3 regions of the Bacillus pretiosus genome follow, and region 2 is predicted to be linked to each of the others. Evidence: riboswitches for the same ligand, from Rfam matches in the RefSeq annotation. Region 2 holds a riboswitch; each other region holds the start of a gene.
What was found. A riboswitch is a leader RNA that binds a small molecule or an ion and turns the genes downstream of it on or off. The one in region 2 is predicted to bind S-adenosylmethionine.
Positions count from the first base shown of each region.

Region 1: linked by a shared signal. The riboswitch ahead of ACU8YW_RS16320 (hypothetical protein) and the one ahead of ACU8YW_RS13075 (ECF-type riboflavin transporter substrate-binding protein) in region 2 are both predicted to bind S-adenosylmethionine.
Region 3: linked by a shared signal. The riboswitch ahead of ACU8YW_RS26770 (bifunctional O-acetylhomoserine aminocarboxypropyltransferase/cysteine synthase) and the one ahead of ACU8YW_RS13075 (ECF-type riboflavin transporter substrate-binding protein) in region 2 are both predicted to bind S-adenosylmethionine.

Region 1 covers NZ_CM129593.1:3,187,072-3,194,519, reverse strand. Annotated here, with positions in the region: gene ACU8YW_RS16345 (energy-coupling factor transporter transmembrane component T) at 1-61, shown strand, start outside; gene ACU8YW_RS16340 (ABC transporter ATP-binding protein) at 34-1,695, shown strand; gene ACU8YW_RS16335 (ECF transporter S component) at 1,668-2,369, shown strand; gene ACU8YW_RS16330 (YwiC-like family protein) at 2,553-3,275, shown strand; gene ACU8YW_RS16325 (hypothetical protein) at 3,308-3,499, opposite strand; SAM riboswitch class I at 3,622-3,720, shown strand; gene ACU8YW_RS16320 (hypothetical protein) at 3,761-4,078, shown strand; gene ACU8YW_RS16315 (SWIM zinc finger family protein) at 4,332-4,721, shown strand; gene ACU8YW_RS16310 (NAD(P)H-dependent oxidoreductase) at 4,745-5,320, shown strand; gene ACU8YW_RS16305 (group-specific protein) at 5,317-5,670, shown strand; gene ACU8YW_RS16300 (short-chain fatty acid transporter) at 5,711-7,057, opposite strand.
Region 2 covers NZ_CM129593.1:2,554,305-2,561,752, reverse strand. Annotated here, with positions in the region: gene ACU8YW_RS13085 (energy-coupling factor transporter transmembrane component T family protein) at 1-501, opposite strand, end outside; gene ACU8YW_RS13080 (ABC transporter ATP-binding protein) at 494-2,194, opposite strand; gene ACU8YW_RS13075 (ECF-type riboflavin transporter substrate-binding protein) at 2,205-2,753, opposite strand; SAM riboswitch class I at 2,892-3,007, opposite strand; gene ACU8YW_RS13070 (aspartate/glutamate racemase family protein) at 3,161-3,841, shown strand; partial or broken gene ACU8YW_RS13065 (macrolide family glycosyltransferase) at 3,891-5,069, opposite strand; gene ACU8YW_RS13060 (peptidoglycan D,D-transpeptidase FtsI family protein) at 5,406-7,448, opposite strand, start outside.
Region 3 covers NZ_CM129593.1:5,164,106-5,171,553, forward strand. Annotated here, with positions in the region: gene ACU8YW_RS26750 (LacI family DNA-binding transcriptional regulator) at 1-802, opposite strand, end outside; gene ACU8YW_RS26755 (YczE/YyaS/YitT family protein) at 901-1,527, shown strand; gene ACU8YW_RS26760 (homoserine dehydrogenase) at 1,558-2,853, opposite strand; gene metA (homoserine O-acetyltransferase MetA) at 2,995-3,900, opposite strand; gene ACU8YW_RS26770 (bifunctional O-acetylhomoserine aminocarboxypropyltransferase/cysteine synthase) at 3,884-5,182, opposite strand; SAM riboswitch class I at 5,275-5,379, opposite strand; gene ACU8YW_RS26775 (chloride channel protein) at 5,694-6,926, shown strand; gene ACU8YW_RS26780 (YjjG family noncanonical pyrimidine nucleotidase) at 6,967-7,448, opposite strand, start outside.

The sequences.
Region 1 (7,448 bases), 630 kb from region 2:
TATTAGTCTACCAATTATAATGGAAGGAAAGGAATGGATATGGTGGCGCATGCAGAAATAAACAATTTATCATTTGTATATGCTGATGAAAACGAATATGCGTTACAGCATATTTCTCTTTCTATTCAAAAAGGAGAGTTTATTGCACTTGCTGGAGGGTCAGGCTCTGGAAAGACGACTTTATTGAAACATTTTAAAAAGGAATTACTTCCAATCGGTACACGTTCAGGAGAAATTTTTTATGATGACGTTTTATTAGAGGAAGTACCTGATTTATTATCTGCACAAGAAATTGGTATGGTATTTCAAAATCCAGAAAATCAGCTCGTAATGGATACGGTCATTCAAGAATTAGCATTTTCTTTAGAAAATATCGGGTTACCATCACAGATTATTCAAAAACGAATAGCAGAGCTTATTAGCTTCTTAGGATTTCAAGATTTATTGCATCAATCTGTTCATACGTTATCTGGTGGACAAAAACAACTTGTCAATTTGGCTGCGGTACTAGTTATGCAGCCAAAACTATTATTATTAGATGAACCGACGGCGCAGTTAGATCCCATTGCTGCGAAAGAGTTTTTAGGATTGTTAAAACGTATTAACGAAGAACTTGGTATTACGATTGTGTTAAGTGAACATCGTTTAGATGAAGTGATCCCACTTGCTACGCGCGTTATTTGTATGAATAATGGTCAAATCGTGTATGATGGAAATCCTAAAACGGTTATCGCGAACATGTGGGAAGTAGAAAAATTCCGTCCATTTATTCCGCAAATTCCAAGATTGTTTTTAGAATGGAATGCGGAAGATATTCCGTTTACAGTGCGAGAAGCGCAAATGAAACTGAATCATTTTTCAGCGATATCATATGTGAATGAGCCAATAGCACAAAGTGAAAAGCGAGAAGTCATTTTAAGTGCAGAGCATATTTCGTTCCAATATGAAAAAAATAGTCCACTTATTTTACGAGACTTAACCGTATCGATTGAAAAAGGAAAATGGGTAGCTCTCGTTGGAAAAAATGGTACAGGTAAGTCTACACTGTTAACGATTTTAGCTGGATTACAAAAAGCGAGAAGAGGGAAAGTAAAGTGGAATGGGAAAGTGATACATAAAATTGATTCGAAAGAACGATTTAAAAGGATCGGGTATGTATCGCAGCATCCGTATTATCATTTTACATTTGATACAGTGTGGGAAGAAGTGTATGAACGTGCACGAGAGTTATACGGAAAACAAGGAAAAGAAATAGCAGAAGATATGTTGAAGAAGTTTTGGTTGTATTCGCTTAAAGAACGCCATCCGCATGATTGTAGCGGGGGAGAGCAACAACTACTTGCGTTATGTACAACGTTATTATCAAAGCCGACTTTATTGTTACTTGATGAACCGACAAAGGGATTAGATCCGTGGAAAAAAGAAAGAGTAGGAGAGCTATTTAGAAAGCTGCAAAAAGAAGGTACAACAATTGTAATGGCAACGCATGATATTGAGTTTGCAGCGAAATACGTTGATCAATGTATGATGTTATTTGACGGAGCAGTCATTATGAATGACACACCGAAAGAATTTTTTAGTGGCAACTTCTTTTATACAACCTCTATTAATCGATTTATTCGAAAAGAGTTACCATATGCATTAACGTGGGAGGATGTGTACGAAGCGTGTCCAAACGATATGTTGCATTCATAATATGTATTTTTGCAGTAATAATAGGCACACTACTCTTTACTACACTTATCATGGATGGTTATTACATGTTAAGTAGTTTGTTTTTATTAGTTGTTATTATGTTACCGTTTTATATCCGTTTTGAAAGAAAGGCTTTTGTTTCACGTGAAATTGTGCTCGTTGCTGTGTTAGCGGCAATTGCAGCAGTTAGCCGTGTACCATTTTCTATTTTACCAAGTGTACAACCGACTTCATTTGTCATTATCGTTTCTGCAATTGTGTTTGGGAGTGAAACTGGTTTTATGATCGGTGCAACAGCGGCTATCGTATCTAACATCTTTTTAGGACAAGGTCCGTGGACGCCGTGGCAAATGTTTTCTTGGGGCATGATTGGTTTTATAGCTGGATTATTACGTAATACATTTTTAATGAAAAAGCTGTGGGGAAGGCTTCTATACGGATTGTTTGTTGGATTTTTATTTGGCTGGATTATGAACTTATGGGGGCTTCTCGGTTTCATACGTGAGGCAACGTGGGAAGCAGTCGTTTCGTATTATATTGCAAGTTTTTATTTCGATTTGAGTCATGCAATTTCGAATGTTATTTTCTTACTACTATTTAGTACGTCTTGGATTATGATTCTTACGAGATTTAAAAAGAAATACGGCATATTAGATAAGCATAACATGGCATAGAAAAGCATACTCATATAAGGTAGGGTCGCGACTTACATATTCGTTTGCCTCTTTCATGCTTCTTACACATTGTAAGGAGCATTTTTTAATGTCAAGAAATAGTCCAATATATATACGTTACTATATAAAATTATTTGTATAATAGTAGGTGAGAACTGCTTTCAAAAGGGAGGTGTATAGTTAATGAAGTTAGTTATTCCGAAGCAACACGGTGCATGGGCCATGCTCGTTATACCATTTCTATTAAGTGTCATGCTTGGGAAACCTACTATGTATCATATTCCATTGTTTTTAGCTTGGTTCTTTATCTATTTAGCTACGTATCCATTTCTTACGTACATAAAGCAAAAACGAAAAAAAGAGTTTTTACATGCTGCAATTGTATATTTTATCATCGCTTTCGTATTTGGGATGATCTCTCTATTATATGAATGGCGCATTCTTTTATTCATAGCAGTAATGATTCCGTTATTTATAGTAAATATGTATTACGCTCGTCAAAAGAATGAAAGAGCGTTACTAAATGACATTAGTGCGATTATTGTTTTCTGTATTGGTGGTTTAGTTAGTTATTATTTTTCAATGAAACTTATAGATAAAACAGCATTATTTATTGCGCTTATTTCATTTTTATATTTTTTAGGAAGTACATTTTATGTAAAAACGATGATTCGCGAGAAAAATAACCCGAAGTATCGTCTTATATCATGGGGGTATCATATTGTATTAACAGTCATTGTCTTTGCTATCAATCCGTGGTGTTCTCTTATTTTTATACCGAGTGTCATTCGAGCAATTATGTTATATGGCAAAAAAATTTCTATTATAAAAGTAGGGGTTTTAGAAATTGCTAATTCTGTATATTTTTTAATTATAACGGTAATAATTATGAAGTATGCCATTTGAAAAAACTTCCCACCTTATGATGGGAAGTTTTTTCAATCTTGTTCTAAAATATGAACCGTGTAATCACAGCGTTGAATAGCTTGTTCGATCGCATAAAGTGATTGTTCAATACGAGCGCGATTAAAATCTTTTTCAACAGTCTGTAGCGCTTCTTCTAAACAATGTTTTGCTTCTTGTAATGATTGAAAAGAATTTTGGACATATCCGCGAGCATTTTCGTGCATTTCATAATCCTCCTTGCATATTCATATATGTATAGTATGAACAGTAAGGAACAAAATATAATTTGTTATATTTGTTTGACAATTAGAATGAAATTACGTATAGTAAGAATTAAGTGAATATTTTCTTATCCAGAGAGGTGGAGGGACTGGCCCGATGAAACCCAGCAACCGCGATGCAGGTGCTAATTCCAGCAGAACATATTTGTTCTGGGAGATAAGACGAAGATATATACGTAACTTCTTCTTATCGGAGAGGTTTTTTTGTTGCAAAAAAACCGATTACGAAAATTTATATTAAGAAGAAAGGGGTTGCGAAGTACTGTGACACTCGAAAAATACGTAAAACTGCGTAGTACAGTTTATGAATATATGATAGAGCAAGATAAGCCAATATCATTGTTAGATATTCAAGAACATATCGTTTCGCATCATGAAGGAAAATTCACGAAAAAGATGTTACATCAATTTTATTTATCAAGACTATTAGATGAACTGAAACTGGATGGGAAAATTACATTAGCTGATGAATATCTCTATACTGAAAAAGGGGTATTTTATAAGGCGGGAAAAGGGAGCTAAGCTCTCTTTTTTTTGGAGTATGTAGCGTAAAAGACTGCTTAAGCAGCCTGATACAAGGGAATGGTGTTGAGTGTGTAGTGTCAAAGATTGAATGTGCCTGAAAGAGGCACTTCATATCGGCTGCAAATGAAAAGAGACACCTCCGCCGAATAGGTGTCAGTCGTTTTGTCATATAGACTTGCTATTTGACAGTTATTAGAATAACATGCAGGGTTTTGGAAGTCAAAAGGGAATTAAAGGAAGAGGTGTTGTTATGTACGCTTACTTACTAAATGATATAACGAAATGGATTCCTAAGTACATTATGGATAAAGGTTATGAATATTATGAAGAAGGACATGTAGAAGATGTTGAAATACAAGAAAAGAAAATATTTGCTTTTGTTACTGGAAATGCAGGAAACTATGAAGTAATGATTGATCTTGAAAATTTTACAGAAAGTAGCTGCGAGTGTCCATATGAGAATTATTGTAAGCATATGGCGGCAGTTGTTTATGATATTCAAAGTGCTGGTGAGAGTACGGTGAAAGAGAAACTGAAAGATTTAGAAAAGGAAGAGTTACTTACATTATTAAATCGTTTATTACAAAGTTCGAAAAACGTGCAAATTGTAGAGAAGATGTTAAAGAAGGGGAAACTTTAACTTATAGAGGGAGTTGTTATGTAGTGAATGTACTAATTGTATACGCTCATCCTAGTCCTTCCAGTTTTAATGCGGGGATATTAAAGCATGTGCAAAAAGGATTACAAGAAACAAATCATTCGGTTACGGTACTTGATTTATATAAGGAACAATTTGATCCCGTCCTTGTATTTAATGAGGAGAAGAAAAGACGTGATTTAGTAAATGAAGAAGAGACAGCTCGGTACAGAACGTTAGTGGAAGAAGCGGATACTCTTCTCTTCATTTATCCAATATGGTGGTGGGGGATGCCAGCTATTTTAAAAGGGTTTATTGATCGCATTTTCGTAGCTGGTTTTGCTTATAAATATGAAGGTGCCCTGCCGAAAGGCTTATTGAAAGGTAAGAAGGCATGGGTAATTAATACGTTAGACTCACCGTTATGGTACGTCGCACTACTATATCGATCAGCAGATTGGATTATGATGAAGAGAGGTGTTTTACGTTTTTGCGGCATTCGCGATGTAAAACGATCTTTTTTTCAATCTGTGAAAACGAGTAAACGAGAGAAGCGGGAAAAGTGGTTATTACAAATAGAAGAAAAGGCTCGTACGTTATGAATGAAATGGAACGTATTATAAATTGTTGTCAGTATGATAACGAACTTTTTCGTACATATATTAATTGCTTAATCCAATTGAAGAAATGTAGTGAAACGTTTCAACAAATACAGATTCAATTAAGAAATGATTATTTAATAAGAGGAATTTGTGAAAGAGAAGTGGATGAGGTAGTAAGAGGAAGTAAAGAGTATGAAACGTATTTTCTTCCTAAAGCGTTACAGTGGAATTTCTTGAGGGAAAATCCACATCTGATTGAAAAAGTATGTGAAGATTTTTTTGCATTTGAGGCATTACAGCTTACGGATATAGAGTGGAAGATCGTGATAAATTGCGTGGGAAATAAGTGATTTATTATATAAAAAAGCTAGTATAAAACTAGCTTTTCGTTTAAATAAATAAGAAACATAGACTAATGATAAATCCTGCATATAGTAAGTTAACAACGCAAAATCCCATAATATCACGAGCACCTAAACCAGCTATCGCTAATGCCGGTAATGCCCAGAATGGTTGAATCAAATTCGTCCAAGCATCGCCCCACGCAATTGCCATTGCTGTTTTTGCGGCAGGTACACCAAGTTCAGCGCCAGCTGGAATCATAATTGGTGCTTGCACAGCCCATTGCCCCCCACCAGATGGAACGAAAATATTAACGATTCCAGCACTTAAAAAAGTAAAGAGCGGGAAAGTCGTTTCGTTTGAAATGCTAATAAAGTAATTCGAAATAGCCCCTCCAAGTGAAAGTCCTTCACTATTCGCTCCAATCATCATCCCCATAATTCCTGCGTAAAACGGAAATTGAAGTAAAATGCCAGAAGCACTTTTCGTAGAGTCTGAAAAAGCGCGAATATATTGAATCGGAGTACGGTGGAAAATAAGTCCAGCAATTAATAACATAAAAATAACGATGTCTAGCGTAAGGTTAAAGCCTTTCGTATAAAAATAATTGAAAATATAAATGAGACCTAACAATCCAACGCAAAGTGTAATAATGATGCTATTTTCCATTTTTTCGGCGAATGTATTGTTTCCTACTTCTTGCGCGGCAGCTTCTTCATGGAATACGCTAGGATCTACCGTTATCGTATGTTTTTCATCTGGATGCATCGCTTTATTAATGAGAGGCATCGTAACGAGAAAAATAATAACTGGTACAAGTGCGTATGGTGAGAATAACGTTTCTGTTATTGGAATCGCTTCTTTAATACTTCCAGCTGTCGTTTTAATTAACGTTTCGCCGCCTGTTGCTAACGTAAGAGGAATAGAAGCAGAAAGCCCCGCATGCCAAATGAGAAATCCAGAGTAAGAAGAGGCAATGGCTAGTCTATAGTCTAATCCTTCAAGCTGCCGTGCTACTTCTTTTGCATATAAAACAGATACAACAATACCAAATCCCCAGTTTATGTATGCCCCTAGTAAACTTACGATTGAAATGGCAATAATACCTTGTCCATTCGTTTTCGGTAGTTTTGCCGCTTTCGTTAATCCTTTTTTAATGAGAGGCGCGTTTGCTAAAGCAGATCCTGTCACGAGTACAAGTGCCATTTGCATAGAAAAGGCGAGTAGTCCCCAAATGCCATTACCCCAGTGATTAATCATTTCCACAGGTGTTTGGTGAGTCGCAAACATGCCGAAGAAAATAACGAAAACAGTTAATAAACATGATAAAATAAACGGCTCTGGCAAGAAACGTTGCACTAAGGCGACGCAACCATTTGTAAAAGAACGAAACAAAATAGATCAACCTCCTTATGTATATGTATTACAATTATTCGAGGTTGATTCGTTCATAACCTTTTAGAATTAGAAAATTCTGATATTTTTGGAGGGATTGAAATATTGTCAAGAAGAGTAGTACCACCATCACCCTGACAGAAAAAGTTGCTTTTCCTCAATATGAAATATTGCATATAAAAATGAATTGATGCAAATGCAAAAGCTTATTATAATGAAAGCATAAATATACAACGCATCTTAATACAGCAAAGAGGAGGAAGTAATATGGAAATCGCAATGGCAGTTTTAAAATTTTTAGGTGGAGTAATTCCTTTAGTTCAAGAACTTTTAAAAGCGTTTATGTAAGGTTATTAGTTAGCTATCATATATCAATCATTATTATATCTTA
Region 2 (7,448 bases):
AATAACTTTATATTCGGACTGAATATCAGGTATATAACGTAATGCAATATTTATTGCATATGTAATCTTATAATGAATTCGAAATTTACTTAAGCTACTCACAAATTTGCTTGGATCAGTCGTGTATATATAAATAAGTGTAAATGGTAATAACGTAAAATATTTTAATGAAAGTGTAGCTGCATAAAATAATGTTTCATATGTAATTGTTGCATATCTGATATGTAAAAACGAAGTATATGATTCGGTTAATTCAGATCCATGAGTTGGTGTAATAAATAAAATCATGACAGAATTTAATAAACTAAATGTAAATATAACAGTAAAAACAATAAAAATTTTACGAAATGGAATTTTAGCAACTAGAAGTCCGATACATCCAATCATAAATACAAATAGCAATACGCGAAAATCAAAAAATAAAAAAGTAAGCGTCATGCAAAAAATAAATAACAACAATTTCACTGCTCCATCCATACGATGAAAATATGTATTATACACCTTCCTCCCTCCTCATAACATCAAAATAAAGTTCTATAAATCTTTCAGGTTTTGCAATACCACTTAATTTAACGAGTTTGAATAAAGAACTCTCCCCTAAGTGCGCTCTATGTAAAGTTTCTGAATTCCCTAATACAGTAGATGCAGTATTATTCGCAATAATTTCTCCTTCATGTAGAACTATCGCTCTGTCTGCATATTCTAATGTGAGATTCATATCGTGTGTAATAAAAATAAAAGATATTCCCTTTGCAGCTAGTTTTCTTATAAACGTCATAAACTGTTTATAATGATAATGATCTTGTCCCGCTGTCGGTTCATCTAAAATAATAAGTTTCGGATTGGTTGTTAGTACAGATGCAATCGTTACTCTCTTTTTTTGTCCGTAACTTAATGCCTGGATTGGCCAATTTCGAAATGGATACAAGCCACAAATTTTTAACGTTTCCTCCGCTCTATGCTTAATTTCTTCCTTTGAAACCTTTTTTAATTTTAATGAAAATGAAACTTCTTCTATAACAGTAGGTTGTGTAATCATATGATTTGGATTTTGCATTACATAAGATATGACTTCACCACGTTTACGAATAGACCAAGAATTGATATTTACTTCATCAAATACAATCCTATCATTTTTTGTTTTGTTTATGCCTATAAGACTATGAGCTAATGTAGATTTTCCAGCACCATTATGACCCAAAAGTGCAACAATTTCCCCTTCTTTAATGGAGAAATTTACATTGTCTAATACTTTTTGTTTATTAGAATAGGAGAACGACAAATTTTCTACTTTCAATATTTCTTTGTTTTTAGGAGTATTTTTACAAAAAACTTGCTTCTCCATCCACTCATTTATTGCGCTACGAACACTTTCTCTTTGAAGATTTTCAAGTGGGTATATTACCTCATTATTACTATCAAACTGTAATCTCTTTAATCCTTCAATGTACATAGGTTCCCTTAAGCCAATAGATGGTAATATATTTGAGGCCAAAATCTCTTCTGGTGTTCCTATCTCAACGATTTCCCCTTCATCCATTAAAATAATTTTATCTAAATCCAGATTGAACATTTCTTCTATTCGATGTTCAATAAGTACAATTGTTTTATTATATTGTTTATGTATATCTTTAATAAGTTCTATCGTATGTAAGCTACTTACTGGATCTAAATTCGCTAACGGTTCATCAAACAATAAAATATTAGCATTTGTCGTTAACAGACCGGCTAAAGAAACAGTTTGTTTTTGCCCTCCTGATAATTCATGCGGACTTTGTTTATGAAAAGTATGCATCTTTACCTTTTTTAATGATTCTGAAACAATCTTTTTCATATCATCTTGATTTACACATTCATTTTCTAAATAAAAAGCTACATCTTCTTCTACTGTAAGACAAATAAATTGTGCATCTTGATCTTGCAAAATTGTTCCTACCTGTTTACTCTGTTCAAAAATACTCCCTTTCCTCGGATCTTTTCCCGCAATAGAAATAGTTCCAGTACTACTCCCTTCATAAGAAAATGGGATTAGCCCATTAATACAATGAGCTAATGTTGATTTTCCTGAACCACTACGTCCAGCAATTAGTACTTTTTCTCCAGGGTATATATGAAATGTAATGTCTTTTACAGTAGGTTGCGCAGCATGTTCATATTGAAAGCTGAATTGTTCAAAAGAAATGATTGGTTGCATGTTAACATCCCTACTTTTCAATTTTTAAATGTGTATGTTTCTTATTAGATTTAGCTAAACCTATTGTAATTGGCAATCCAAGAACTAAAAATACAATAACATCAGCAATTGTTGCTCCTAATACTTGTATAACAATTTTGTCAAATGGTTCTCCCATCACAATAACATCGAATGCCCCAGCAAATATAATAGCAATGACAATACCAATTAACCCAGTAATGGCTAAATAAGAAATATCCCGCTTATTATACGTCCCGTTTTTCACACTAAAGCTAACTCTTTTTTGAATGAGTCCCATTGCAAAGCCGATAATGCCTGAACTAATAACCCACCCCCACCAAATACCCCATCCAGCGATTGTATCTGTTACGGTATGACCGATAAGTCCTATTAAAAGTCCTGCCACTGGACCAAATAACGCTCCAAAAACGGTTAAAATAGCTAATGCAGGTTTAATAAATGTATTGGGTGCAATAGAAAATCCCCAAAGTCCTAATATCCCGTATAATGCTGCTCCAATTCCGATTGCTACTACTAACTTTGTTGATAATTTGTTCATTACAATTCCCCTCCCGTATTAGTCAACTTTTATTACTCTATATTTATTTTGAAAATGAATTATGCATCGACACTCCCTTTCTATACAACAAAAAATGACCCCTTACATAAGAGGTCATTTTCTTCACGTTCAAGAATCCTCTTATCTTCCAAAAAACACATCGTGTCCTCTGCGGAATTAGCACCTTCCTATAAATTTATATAGGGGTTGCTGAGGTTTCATAGGGCCGTTCCCTCCACCTCTCTGGATAAGTATTAATTTGTAATTCGTATTATGGCACTAATAAGCATAAATTTCAACACTTTTCTAATTATTTTTATTTTTCGTTTAACAGCACATTTAAATCATTGTATTCTTATCGGAATTATGAAATAATGAATTCAAAATAGTTACGGGAGGAATGTACGATGAAAGTAATCGGTTTAATTGGTGGACTAAGTTGGGAATCTACATCGTTATACTATAAACATATTAATAAACTTACACTCTCTCAATACGATCAAAATGCGAAGCTTGTTTTATATAGCATGGACTTTGGTGAAGTAACTACTTTATTACAAAATCATCAATACGAAGAAGTGAAAAACGAATTAGTCACAGTTGCAAAAAAGGTTGAAAAGTCCGGGGCTGAATGTTTATTAATGTGTTCCAATACGGTCCATTTATTTGCTGAAGAAGTAGAACAGGCAATATCTATTCCACTTCTTCACATTGGTGATGTAAGTGCTAAAAAAATGGTAGAGCAGAATATAAAACGGATCGGACTATTAGGTACGAAACAAACGATGGAACAAGACTTCTATAAATCACGTCTAGCGAACTATAACATTGAGACAATTATTCCAAATAAAGAGGAAAGAAATTTTATTCATCATGTTATTTTAAATGAATTAAGTAAAGGAATTATTTCAGAAACATCAAAAGAAAAGCTATTACAAATTACAAACTCATTAATTCAAAATGGCGCAGAAGGTATATTGCTAGGCTGCACTGAAATACCATTGCTCATTTCCCAAAACGACCTTACTGTACCTGTTTTTGATACCGCTTTTTTACATGCAAATACTGCTGTGCAGTTTGCAGTATAATAATATAAAAGCATAAAGGTAGTGCCTCTATGCTTTTATCTTGTCTAAACTATTTATTTAAAAGAGATGTAATCACTGCAATTGCTTCTTTAGTACCACCACATTCTAAAAAACTATCATTCAGTTTTCGTATACCATGTTTATACTTTTCATTTGAAAGAACGTCTGTTACCGCTTCATTTAAAGTTTGCACATTAACATTCTCTTTCAATAACCGATGTGCTGCTTCAAGTTCAGTTAATCTTTGCGCTATCATTGGCTGGTCTTTATCGTGTGGAATTATAACAAATGGGACATTAAAATAAATGGCATCGTGTACGCTATTCATACCACCATGTGTAATGAAAACATCTGCTTCACTTAATATTTCTGATTGGGGTACGTATGAAGCAATTATAAAATTGTCTGGCGCTTTCTTAATTTTCGAACAATCATTTCTATCACCAATTGCCATTACAACTATTCCATCAAAATCCGAGAAAGTATCAATGCAAGTATTAAAGAATGGTTCGAGTCCTTCAAGCAGTGTCCCCATTGAAATATAAATAACTTTCTTATCTTTAAGTAATTCAAATGGAAACTGTACATTTGTTTTACGCTTTGAAATACTCGGTCCAATAAAAATGTTATTTCTTCCAAATAAATCGCTATTAGGTTGAAAATAGCGACTTGTGTACACAAGAGTAATATCTCCCTTGTTATGCATAAATTGAAGATTATTTTTAGGTGTTACTCCAAATTCATGTTCCATTTGATATAGTAACTGTTCAGAAATTTTATCAGGTTGGAATGGTATTTCTGCATTTGGATGAAAAGGTAATGTTTCCAAAAAATTTGGAGGAATTAAAAATATAGGAGAAGAAACTATGCCTGGAATTTGTAAATACTCCTTTACTAACTCTCCAGCGCCAAATATATCATAAATTACGAAATCAAAATGTATGTTTTCACATAATTGTTTCGTAATTTCTAATATATATAAAGAAGTTTGAACATGTACACGAAAGAAAGAATTCAGCCCATCTGGAGTTTCAGAATCAATAGAAATCTCCTTTAATAAATCTGGATGTGTATATACAGTAGCTCCCAAATCTTCAATTCTGCCTTTAAATTGTTCTGTCGTAATATAATGTACGTGATCACCTCATTCAGTATAGGCTTTGACTAAACTTAATGTAGGATTTACATGTCCCTCTGCTGGAAAATTAACCACTAAAATATTTAGCACTTATTTCTCACTCCTTACATTTCAATTCGCTTATTAAGCATACTGTAATTATTACCGTCAATCTTCACCTAATAGTCCTAATATGCTTGCTACTTTAGGTTGATAAATAATTGTTAGTGATTAAATTAAAAAAGGCATCTACATAAGTAGATGCCAAACCGTGATAAGGAGTGTTCTGTGAGGTTAGAATAAGCTTTTCAGCTTGTCCTATGCTATCAATATATGATTTATTTTATAAAATGTGAATAATTGATAGAATGATTTTACCTCCCTATCACCCATTTTGAACCTATTTCTAAATAAGTCGACTCTAGTTTCTGTACTATTTCATATGTTTTAACCTTCTTGAGAGCTATCTATTTTTATAGTTTCTCCAGTCAATCTCTTATTTTTCAGTTCAAAATAAGCATCTAAAACTTCTTTTCCAATATCAGAGTTAATACCAGATTTATCATTAATAACCCACGGCACAACTACAGAGAATGCTACTTCAGGATTATCATACGGCGCATATCCTGCTAACGTTAAATTATAACATTCTCTTCGCTCACCTTTTTCATTTCTTCCAATATCACGTTCTCCACCGTATACTGTCTGTGCTGTCCCTGTTTTACCTGCTGGCTTATAAGATGCTTTTTGGAACGCCCTTACTCCTGTTCCATCACCTTCTTGGAATACCTTTCTAAATCCTTCTTTTACTTGATTTATATATTCCTCTTTCATATCTATCTTATTTAAAACGATTGGTTCTACTGCATGTACCACTTTACCAATTTCATCTTTTTGCGACGTTTGCTCTCTTACCTCTTGAACAATTTGTGGCTTCATTCGATATCCACCGTTTGCGATTGTTGAAATATACTGTACAAGTTGAAGTGGCGTATAGGTGTCATACTGGCCAATTGAGTAGTCTAGTAAGAAACCAGGTTGATTATCTTTTTTACCAATTTGTCCAGCTGTTTCATTTGGTAAATCAATACCCGTTGGAACACCTAATCCAAATTGCCTGAAATAATACCTCATTTTATCAAAGTACTCCTGTTTAATATTTAATGAACTATTTTTCACATAATCTACACCTGCAATTTTTAATGCTGTATGAAACATATAAACGTTTGAAGAGACTTGTAACGCTCTTAAATCATCAATATTTCCAAACTCTTTCCAAGACTTTTTTTCCTTTGTTCCTTTAAACTTCATAGGTGCATCATAAAAATAAGTACCTGGTGTTATAGCTTTCGTTTCAAATCCAGTTAAAACTGTCGCACCTTTCACTGTTGATCCAAGCTCATAAGAACTAGTCATTGTGCCTAATGCATAGTCTTCAACTTCTGTTTTTCCGTCTTTTTCTACAAGTCTTTTCCCGGCCATGGATAATACTTGTCCGTTTTTCGGATTCATCATCACAACGAAAGCACGGTCCAACATGGATTCTGACCCTTTATATGTCTTTAATATTTTTTCAATACTTTCTTCTACTTTCTTCTGTAATTCCATATCTATTGTTAAAGTTAAATTCTTACCGCTCTTTCCCTCAGAAACGATTTCCGTTCTAATTGTATTACCTTGTTTATCTGCAACGCTTCTTACTTCTTTTTTTGTACCATGAAGTACATCTTCGTATTGCTGCTCAATATAACTTTTTCCAACCCTATCATTTCGGCTATAATCACGTACCAAGTAGTAATCTAATCGTTCACTTGGTAATCCTTCATCGGAATTAGAAACATTTCCAAGAACAGATCGGAATAATCCATCATTTACATACACTCTCTCCCAATCAACCGATACGTCTACACCTGGGAGATTCGCTAAACCTTCACTAATTATAGTAAATTCCTTTTCACTAACATCTTTTTTAATAATTTGAGGAGCCATTTGATAACCAGAAGTCATCTTACTTTTAATAGCTAACACTTTTATATCTTTCTCTGTTAATTCCTGAAGATTTTTATCTGTAACCCGTTTTCTTTTTAACTCTTCTATTTTTTTATCTAGCTTCTTGCCGCTAATATCCTTTTCTCTAAATGTATCTATTTCTTTTTTCGATACTAGATTTTCAGCCAGTTTCGGATTTAATTGCATCCAAAAATCTTTCTTATCTGTCTCAGTTAACTTAGCTATATCTTCTTGCGGCATTTCAATTATGTCTGCAAGTTGTCTTGCAGTTTTTAATATATCTTCTGATTTTACACCTTTCATCTTTGTATATGTAATTGTACGTAAAGATTTATTATCAACTACTGGATTGCCTTCTCTATCAAATATTTTTCCGCGTGGGACAGATAGGCTCACAGTTGCATTTTCTCTCTTTTCTACTTCATTTTTATAAGTCTCTCCATCGAAAATTTGCACTTTACCTAACTGTATAATCATTGC
Region 3 (7,448 bases), 2.6 Mb from region 2:
TAATCGTAATATCTTCCGGAATACGAATGCCTTGTTTTTTCGCTTCCGTTACCATCCCCGCGGCAATATGGTTGCAAGATACAAGAAACGCTGTTGGTTTTACTGACATACGTGTCCATTCCCTAATCACATTACGCCCATCTTCCACTGTAAAACAGCCTTTAAACTTCCAAGCCTCTATCGGTGTTACAGCAATCTGTTGAAGCGAATCTTCATATGCTTGTTTTCTTCTCTGACTATTAATGCTATTACTTCTTCCAATGCAATACCCAATACTTGTATGGCCCGCATCTATTAAGCTTTTCATTCCGCGCGAAAACACTTTATAGTAATCAATATGCACACTCGAAATGAAATTCGAGTCGATTTCTTCGCACATAACAATAGGGCCGAATTTCGTATATTCTTCAAGCTTTTCCTTACTATTCGCCCGCGAACATATAATAACCCCATCAAGTTTTTTCATTTTTAACATATTTAAAATTTCTAATTCCCTTTCCTCACTATAATTCGTCTGACAAAGCATCATATTATAATTATTCTTTGCTGTTTCCTTTGATATTCCCTCGATAATAGCGCTATAATATTGATCATTTACGTGCGGTAATAAAACGCCAATTACATTCGTTTTTCCTTTCACTAAATGAATTGCATTCACATTTTGCGTATAATTTAATTCTTCTATAATTGCTAAAATTTCTTTTCGTTTCTGTTCATTCACATATGGATGATTATTTAGTACACGTGAAACAGTTGAAACAGATACCCCAGCAAGCTCAGCAATCTTCCTTATATTCGTCATCTCATTTTCCCCTTCCCTGCAAAAATTCTCCCTTGACCTGGTAAGCTTTCCACAATATATCCTTTCCTAGCAAATACATTTTGAAAGGATATACAACTATGCTTCGATTCAAATTAGAATATATATTTTTCATTGGCGGTCTACTCACTCTCGCCATCGGTATTAATATGATGACGACAATTACTTCCTTTGGACTTAGCCCTTATGATTCCTTCTTTATTGCACTATATCAAAATTTCGGGATAAGTATCGGTTTTTGGATTTTCATGATTAACTTTGCATTTACTCTTATCGTACTCTTTTGGAATAAAAAACAAATAACAATTGGTACAATTGTAACGATGGTTCTTATTTCCCTTTTTGTTGATTGGATTGGTTCCATTCCAACTATTATGGACGCTATCCGTTCTCTTCCAAAATATATAACACTTATTTGCGGAAATCTATTCGTTGGAGCTGGGATTGGTCTTTACGTCTCTACAAACCTTTGCGCAGCACCTCAAGAAGCTTTCGTTTTAACGGTTGCTGAGAAAAAGAAATGGACATTTAGAAGAACAGAAATTTCGTTAGCGTTTTTATTTTTAACATTAAGCTTCCTATTAGATGGACCTATCTATTTTGGAACAATCATCTTATCCTTTACAACAGGCTGGATTATCCAAGCATTTATTCAAATTGGTACGAAGATTTTAAATAGAAAAGAGCCTATTAAGCAAGCTGCTTAACAGGCTCTTTCTGTTTTATAAGAAGAGATACTACTTAGCATCCCCTTCAATTCGATAGTTTGCTTTCAAACAATCTATTTCTTCATACCCTTGCAACGTATGTAGAATATAATCATAATCAGCAAGAGACGCACGATGCGTCACAATTACAATTTCAGCCTTCCCTTTCTCTTCAAGCGGCATTTGAATAATCTTTTCAAAGCTAACGCCACGCTCAGAGAATAATGAAGTAATTTTTGCAAATACACCAATTTCATCTTTTACATGAAGTCTTAAAAATTTCTTCACAACAATTTCGTCTGGCTCTTTTAATACTTTTTTATACTGCGGGGATACCGCACTATTTCCGTTTACACCTAATCGAATATTTTGCATTACAGCTACTAAATCTGAAACAACAGCTGTTGCTGTCGGTAAACTTCCTGCACCTGGCCCATAAAACATCGTTTCTCCGACCGCTTCACCATACACATATACAGCGTTATATTCGTTTTGTACGGCCGCCAGAGGATGTGTATTTGGAAGTAGTGTCGGTTCAACTGTCACCTCTAATTTTTCACCATCTCGCTTCGCAAGACCGATTAATTTAATCGTGTATCCTAAACTCTTACTGTATTCAATATCTTCTTCTGTAATAGAAGTAATCCCTTTTACCTTCACATCTCCAAGCTCTACATTTGTAGAAAAACCAAGGGTAGCCAAAATCGTCATTTTTCTCGCTGCATCTAAACCTTCCACATCTGATGTTGGATCTGCTTCTGCAAATCCAAGTTGTTGGGCTTCTTTTAACACGTCGTTATATGCTCTCCCTTCATCTGACATTTTCGTCAAAATAAAATTTGTCGTTCCATTTACAATTCCCATTACTTTCGTAATAAGATCTGAAGAAAGTCCTTCTACGATACTTCGTAAAATCGGAATCCCTCCGGCTACACTTGCTTCATAAAACAAATCTGCTTTATTATCTTTTGCTACCGCTAAGAGTTCCGCCCCATGTAACGCCATTAAATCTTTATTGGCAGTCACAACATGCTTCCCGCTCTGTAAGGCTTGCAAAATATATGCTTTTGCATCATCAATGCCACCCATCACTTCGATGACAACGTCAATATTTGGATTATCTAAAATTTCATTTGCATCTTGTGTTAATAGAGTAGAAGGTACCTCTACTTCTCTCTCTTTTTCAATATTTTGTACTAGTACTTTCGTTACTTTTACAGGACAACCTACTTGGTGGATAAGTCGCTCTTGATGATCTGTAATGATACGAACTACACCACTCCCAACTGTCCCAAGACCTAATAAACCAACTTGAATTTCTTTCATAATACTGTCCACCCCTCAAAAATTGTGTTTAGATGAAATTATATGAGTAAAAAATCTGAAAAACAATGTTTTTTGAACATTCGGAAAAATATGAGTTAATCTTTACAAAGAAAACGTTGCCACGTGTTACACAATCTTTTTTTATAATACATAAGGGGTTTCTTGATACACGTAATAATTCAGCCAATTAGAGAATAATAGATTCCCATGGCTTCTCCACCTTACAAGTGGTTTCTCATTTGGATTATTATGCTTAAAATAATTTTTCGGCACATCAATATTTAACCCTTTTTGGCGGTCCCGTTCGTATTCTTGCTTTAACGTATCACAACTATATTCACTATGCCCGAGCGCAAACACTTGCCTTCCTTCTTGCCCAATGACAAGGTGAACACCTGCTTCCTCAGAATTTGCTAATAATGTTAAGTCTGTCACCTTTCTAATATCACTCTCTCGTACTTCTGTATGACGAGAATGCGGGGCAAAAAACAATTCATCAAACCCTTGTAACAATTTCACATGTTGCTCACGAACTTCATGTTCAAATACACCGAACATTTTTTCCTTAAGAGGATACTTTGGAACACCATAATGATGATACAAGCCAGCCTGTGCCCCCCAGCAAATATGAAGCGTAGATGTTACATTCTTTTTTGAATACTCCATAATACGTTTAAGCTCTTCCCAATAATCTACCTCTTCAAAAGAAAGAGTTTCAACTGGTGCTCCTGTAATAATAAGTCCATCAAATTTCTCATTCTCAATATCACGAAATGTTTTATAGAAACTCGTTAAATGGTCCTGCGCTACATTGCGAGACAAATGTGATTCCATATGAAGTAGGTGAACATCTAATTGCAACGGTGTGTTGCCAATTAAACGAAGTAATTGCGCTTCTGTTTCTTGCTTTGTAGGCATTAAATTTAAGATAGCAATTTTCAATGCCCGGATATCTTGTGTTTCTGCTCGCTCCTTCGTCATTACAAAAATATTTTCCTTCTGCAACACTTTGCGAGCTGGTAAATCTCTATCAATTATGATCGGCATGTTCTTTGCCTCCGACTAGCGCTGCTTCTAAATCTGCAATAATATCAGAAACATCTTCTATACCAACCGATAAACGAATTAAATCTGATGTAACTCCAGCTAGACGCTGATCTTCAGCACTTAATTGTCTATGCGTTGTGCTAGCAGGATGTATAACACAAGTTCGTGCATCCGCTACATGCGTTACGAGAGTTGCTAGTTTTACATTTGCGATAAATTCTTTCGCTGCTTCTAATCCGCCCTTAATGCCGAATGTTAAAACACCACTAGCACCTTTTTTCAAATACGTTTGTGCTAACGAGTAATTTTCATTGCTATCTAATCCCGGATAATTCACCCATTCAATACGTTCATGGTTAGCAAGCCACTTAGCAACTGCGAGAGCATTTTCACTATGACGCTCCATTCTTAAATGTAGCGTTTCTAAGCCGATATTGCTAATATACGCATTGAATGGGCTCATACAGTTTCCATAGTCTCTTAATAATTGAACACGTGCCTTCACAATATACGCTGCTGCACCAAAATTTTGAACGTAACTTACGCCGTGATAACTTGGATCCGGTTCAACAAGTTCAGGATATTTCCCATTTGTCCAATCAAAGTTCCCTCCGTCAATGACAATGCCGCCTAAAGAGCTTGCATGACCATCAATATATTTCGTCGTAGAATGAACGATAATATTTGCTCCGTGCTCAAATGCTTGGCATAAATAAGGAGTTGCTAATGTATTATCCACGATAAAAGGTACTTCTAACTCTTTCGCTGCATCTGAAAATTCTTTGAAATTTAAAACGTTCATCGCTGGATTTCCTAACGACTCTGCATAAACAAGTTTCGTCTTATCATTAGCAAGGGCCACAATTTCATCAGCACTTAAATTCGGATTAAAGAACGTAACGTCAATACCAAGCTTACGCAAACTCACTCCAAATAAATTAAACGTTCCACCATAAACTGTGGAAGAACAAAGCAAGTGGTCTCCGCTACTACAAATATTTAAAACAGCAAGCATAATAGCAGCCTGCCCAGAAGCCGTTGCAACAGCTCCTACACCACCCTCTAAATCCGCTAACTTTTGCTCAAATGCAGCTAAAGTAGGATTTCCAATACGCGTATATATATATCCTTCTGCCTCTAAATTAAATAGCGCTGCTAAATCATCTGAAGTATCGTATTTATACGTTGTACTTTGATAAAGTGGCAAAACACGCGGTTCACCATTCTTTGGTGTATAGCCACCTTGCACACAAATTGTTCCTTTTCCCCATGATTCTCCCATCTCTCATTCTCCTTTCTTTTATACAAAATAAAAAACTGCTCCTTTCCTGAAAACAAGAAAGGAGCAGTTTGAAAACACGCTCTAAAGGCTCTTTCTTATCTTTCAGGATTATTACCTGCAGGATTTGGCACAATTCCGTTATACGGCTGTTGCCAAGGTTTCATCGGGCCTGTCCCTCCACCTTTTCTTGATAAGACTATGCAATTACCGTTGATTTTATAGCAATAATTTCCTAATGTCAATCGGTTTTTCTGAATGTTCTAAATTAAATACAAAGAATTTGACATGCATAACAAAAGAAATATATTCCATATCCATTTGAAAAAGACCTTTTAAAACCCACGATTACTATATAAAATTAAGTAAGTAGTTTAACTGTATACATTTCAAATTCTCACGAGACCTCAATATATTGAATAAGCCCACCTCTCAAAAAGATACTATACATATTCCTTTCACAGTAGCATATTTAATCCTTTCGACATTAAAACTTACATAACGGAGGTATAACATGACAAACACAAAGGACATGCACTATATACTCGTCCTATACGGCATTCTTTTAGGCTCTATAGTAGGAGCTACAGTCTGGCTATTTTTAGTTACAATAAATATCGGCATTCACTTTATTTGGGGATACTTACCTACTATTTTCTCTTCTCCCCCGTATTACACTATTTGTGTAACAACTATCGGTGGTATTCTCGTTGGTTTAACCCAAAAATACTTCGGCATATATCCACGTCTTATGCCGGAAGTGATGGGTGAATATAAAAAAACTGGTAGAATTGAATACCGTTTTGTACATAAAGCTACTTTAACTGCGATTATCGTTTTAATATTTGGAGCTAGCTTAGGTCCCGAAGCAGCACTTGTTGGAATTATCGGTGGACTTTGTACATGGGTAGGGGATCGCTTTACATTTGCCTTAAAAGGAATGAATGAACTAACAGAGGTTGGAATTGGCGCTACTTTAAGTGTAATTTTTAACGCGCCATTATTCGGTTATTTAGCTCCAAATGAAAATGAGGGTGAGCAAATTAACGAATTTTCTAAAGGAAAAAAAGCAATTGTATATTTAGCTACCACTTTCGCTGGCTTTTCCGTTTATTTATTACTTAGTAAATTCGATAATCGCGGATCCTTTATCGTTGATTTTGGGGAAGGTTCCCTTTCTCTTAATGAATGGATCGCCTTTCTACCACTTGCTAGTATTGGTGCTATAGTTGGTTTCTTTTATTTCAAATTTGAATTCACATTAGAGAAATTAATCCATCCCTTCAGGGAATACAAACTATCACTTGGAATTATCGGTGGTATTTTATTAGGAATTACAGGAACTTTTCTCCCGTACACGTTATTCTCAGGAGAACACCAATTAAAAGATTTAGTCGTTGAATGGAGTCATTTATCTTTCTGGGTACTACTTCTTTCAGGTGTTTTAAAATTATGTATTACTGCCGTTTGTTTAAATACAGGTTGGCGCGGTGGACATATTTTCCCAATTATATTTGCTGGATCTAGTATCGGATATGCTATAGCTTCCATTATCCCGATAGATCCAATCGCTTCGGTAGCCATCGTCACGACAGCAATTTCAAGCTATGCATTAAGAAAACCAATTGCTATAACATTACTATTACTCATGTTTTTCCCGCTCAATTTACTATTACCGATGCTTGGAGCGGCAGCGATTGGTAATGCATTTCCACTTCCTAAAAATAACGAAGCTACAAACGAATAAAAATAGGCAGTAGGGACAAAAGTTCCACTGCCTATTTTTATTACACACGTTGCTTCAATAACGCGTATAACTCTTCAAAATTTTGTACTTCATATGTTGGCACAATCTCGCTATTATTTGATTTCTTTTCTGGATTAAACCAACAAGTATCAATTCCCGCTACATATCCACCTTTCATATCAGCACTTAACGAATCCCCAATAATGAGCCCTTCTTCAGGGGGAAAATTAGGAATTCGTTCAAAAACATAATCAAAATACTCTTTCATCGGCTTTTGGAATCCCGTATCTTCAGAAATGAAAATATCTTTAAACAAGGCATGTAATCCTGCATTACGTAAACGCTTATCTTGCGTCTTAGAAATACCGTTTGTCACTATATATAAATCGTACTCACTTTGAATTTGACTTATAAATTCAAACGCACCTTGCATAAGTTGGTTTCCTTCTTCTAAGTAGCTACGATAATTATTTTCGAATAATACTCCATCTACTTCTTCCCCGTACTCTTTAAACAAAATTG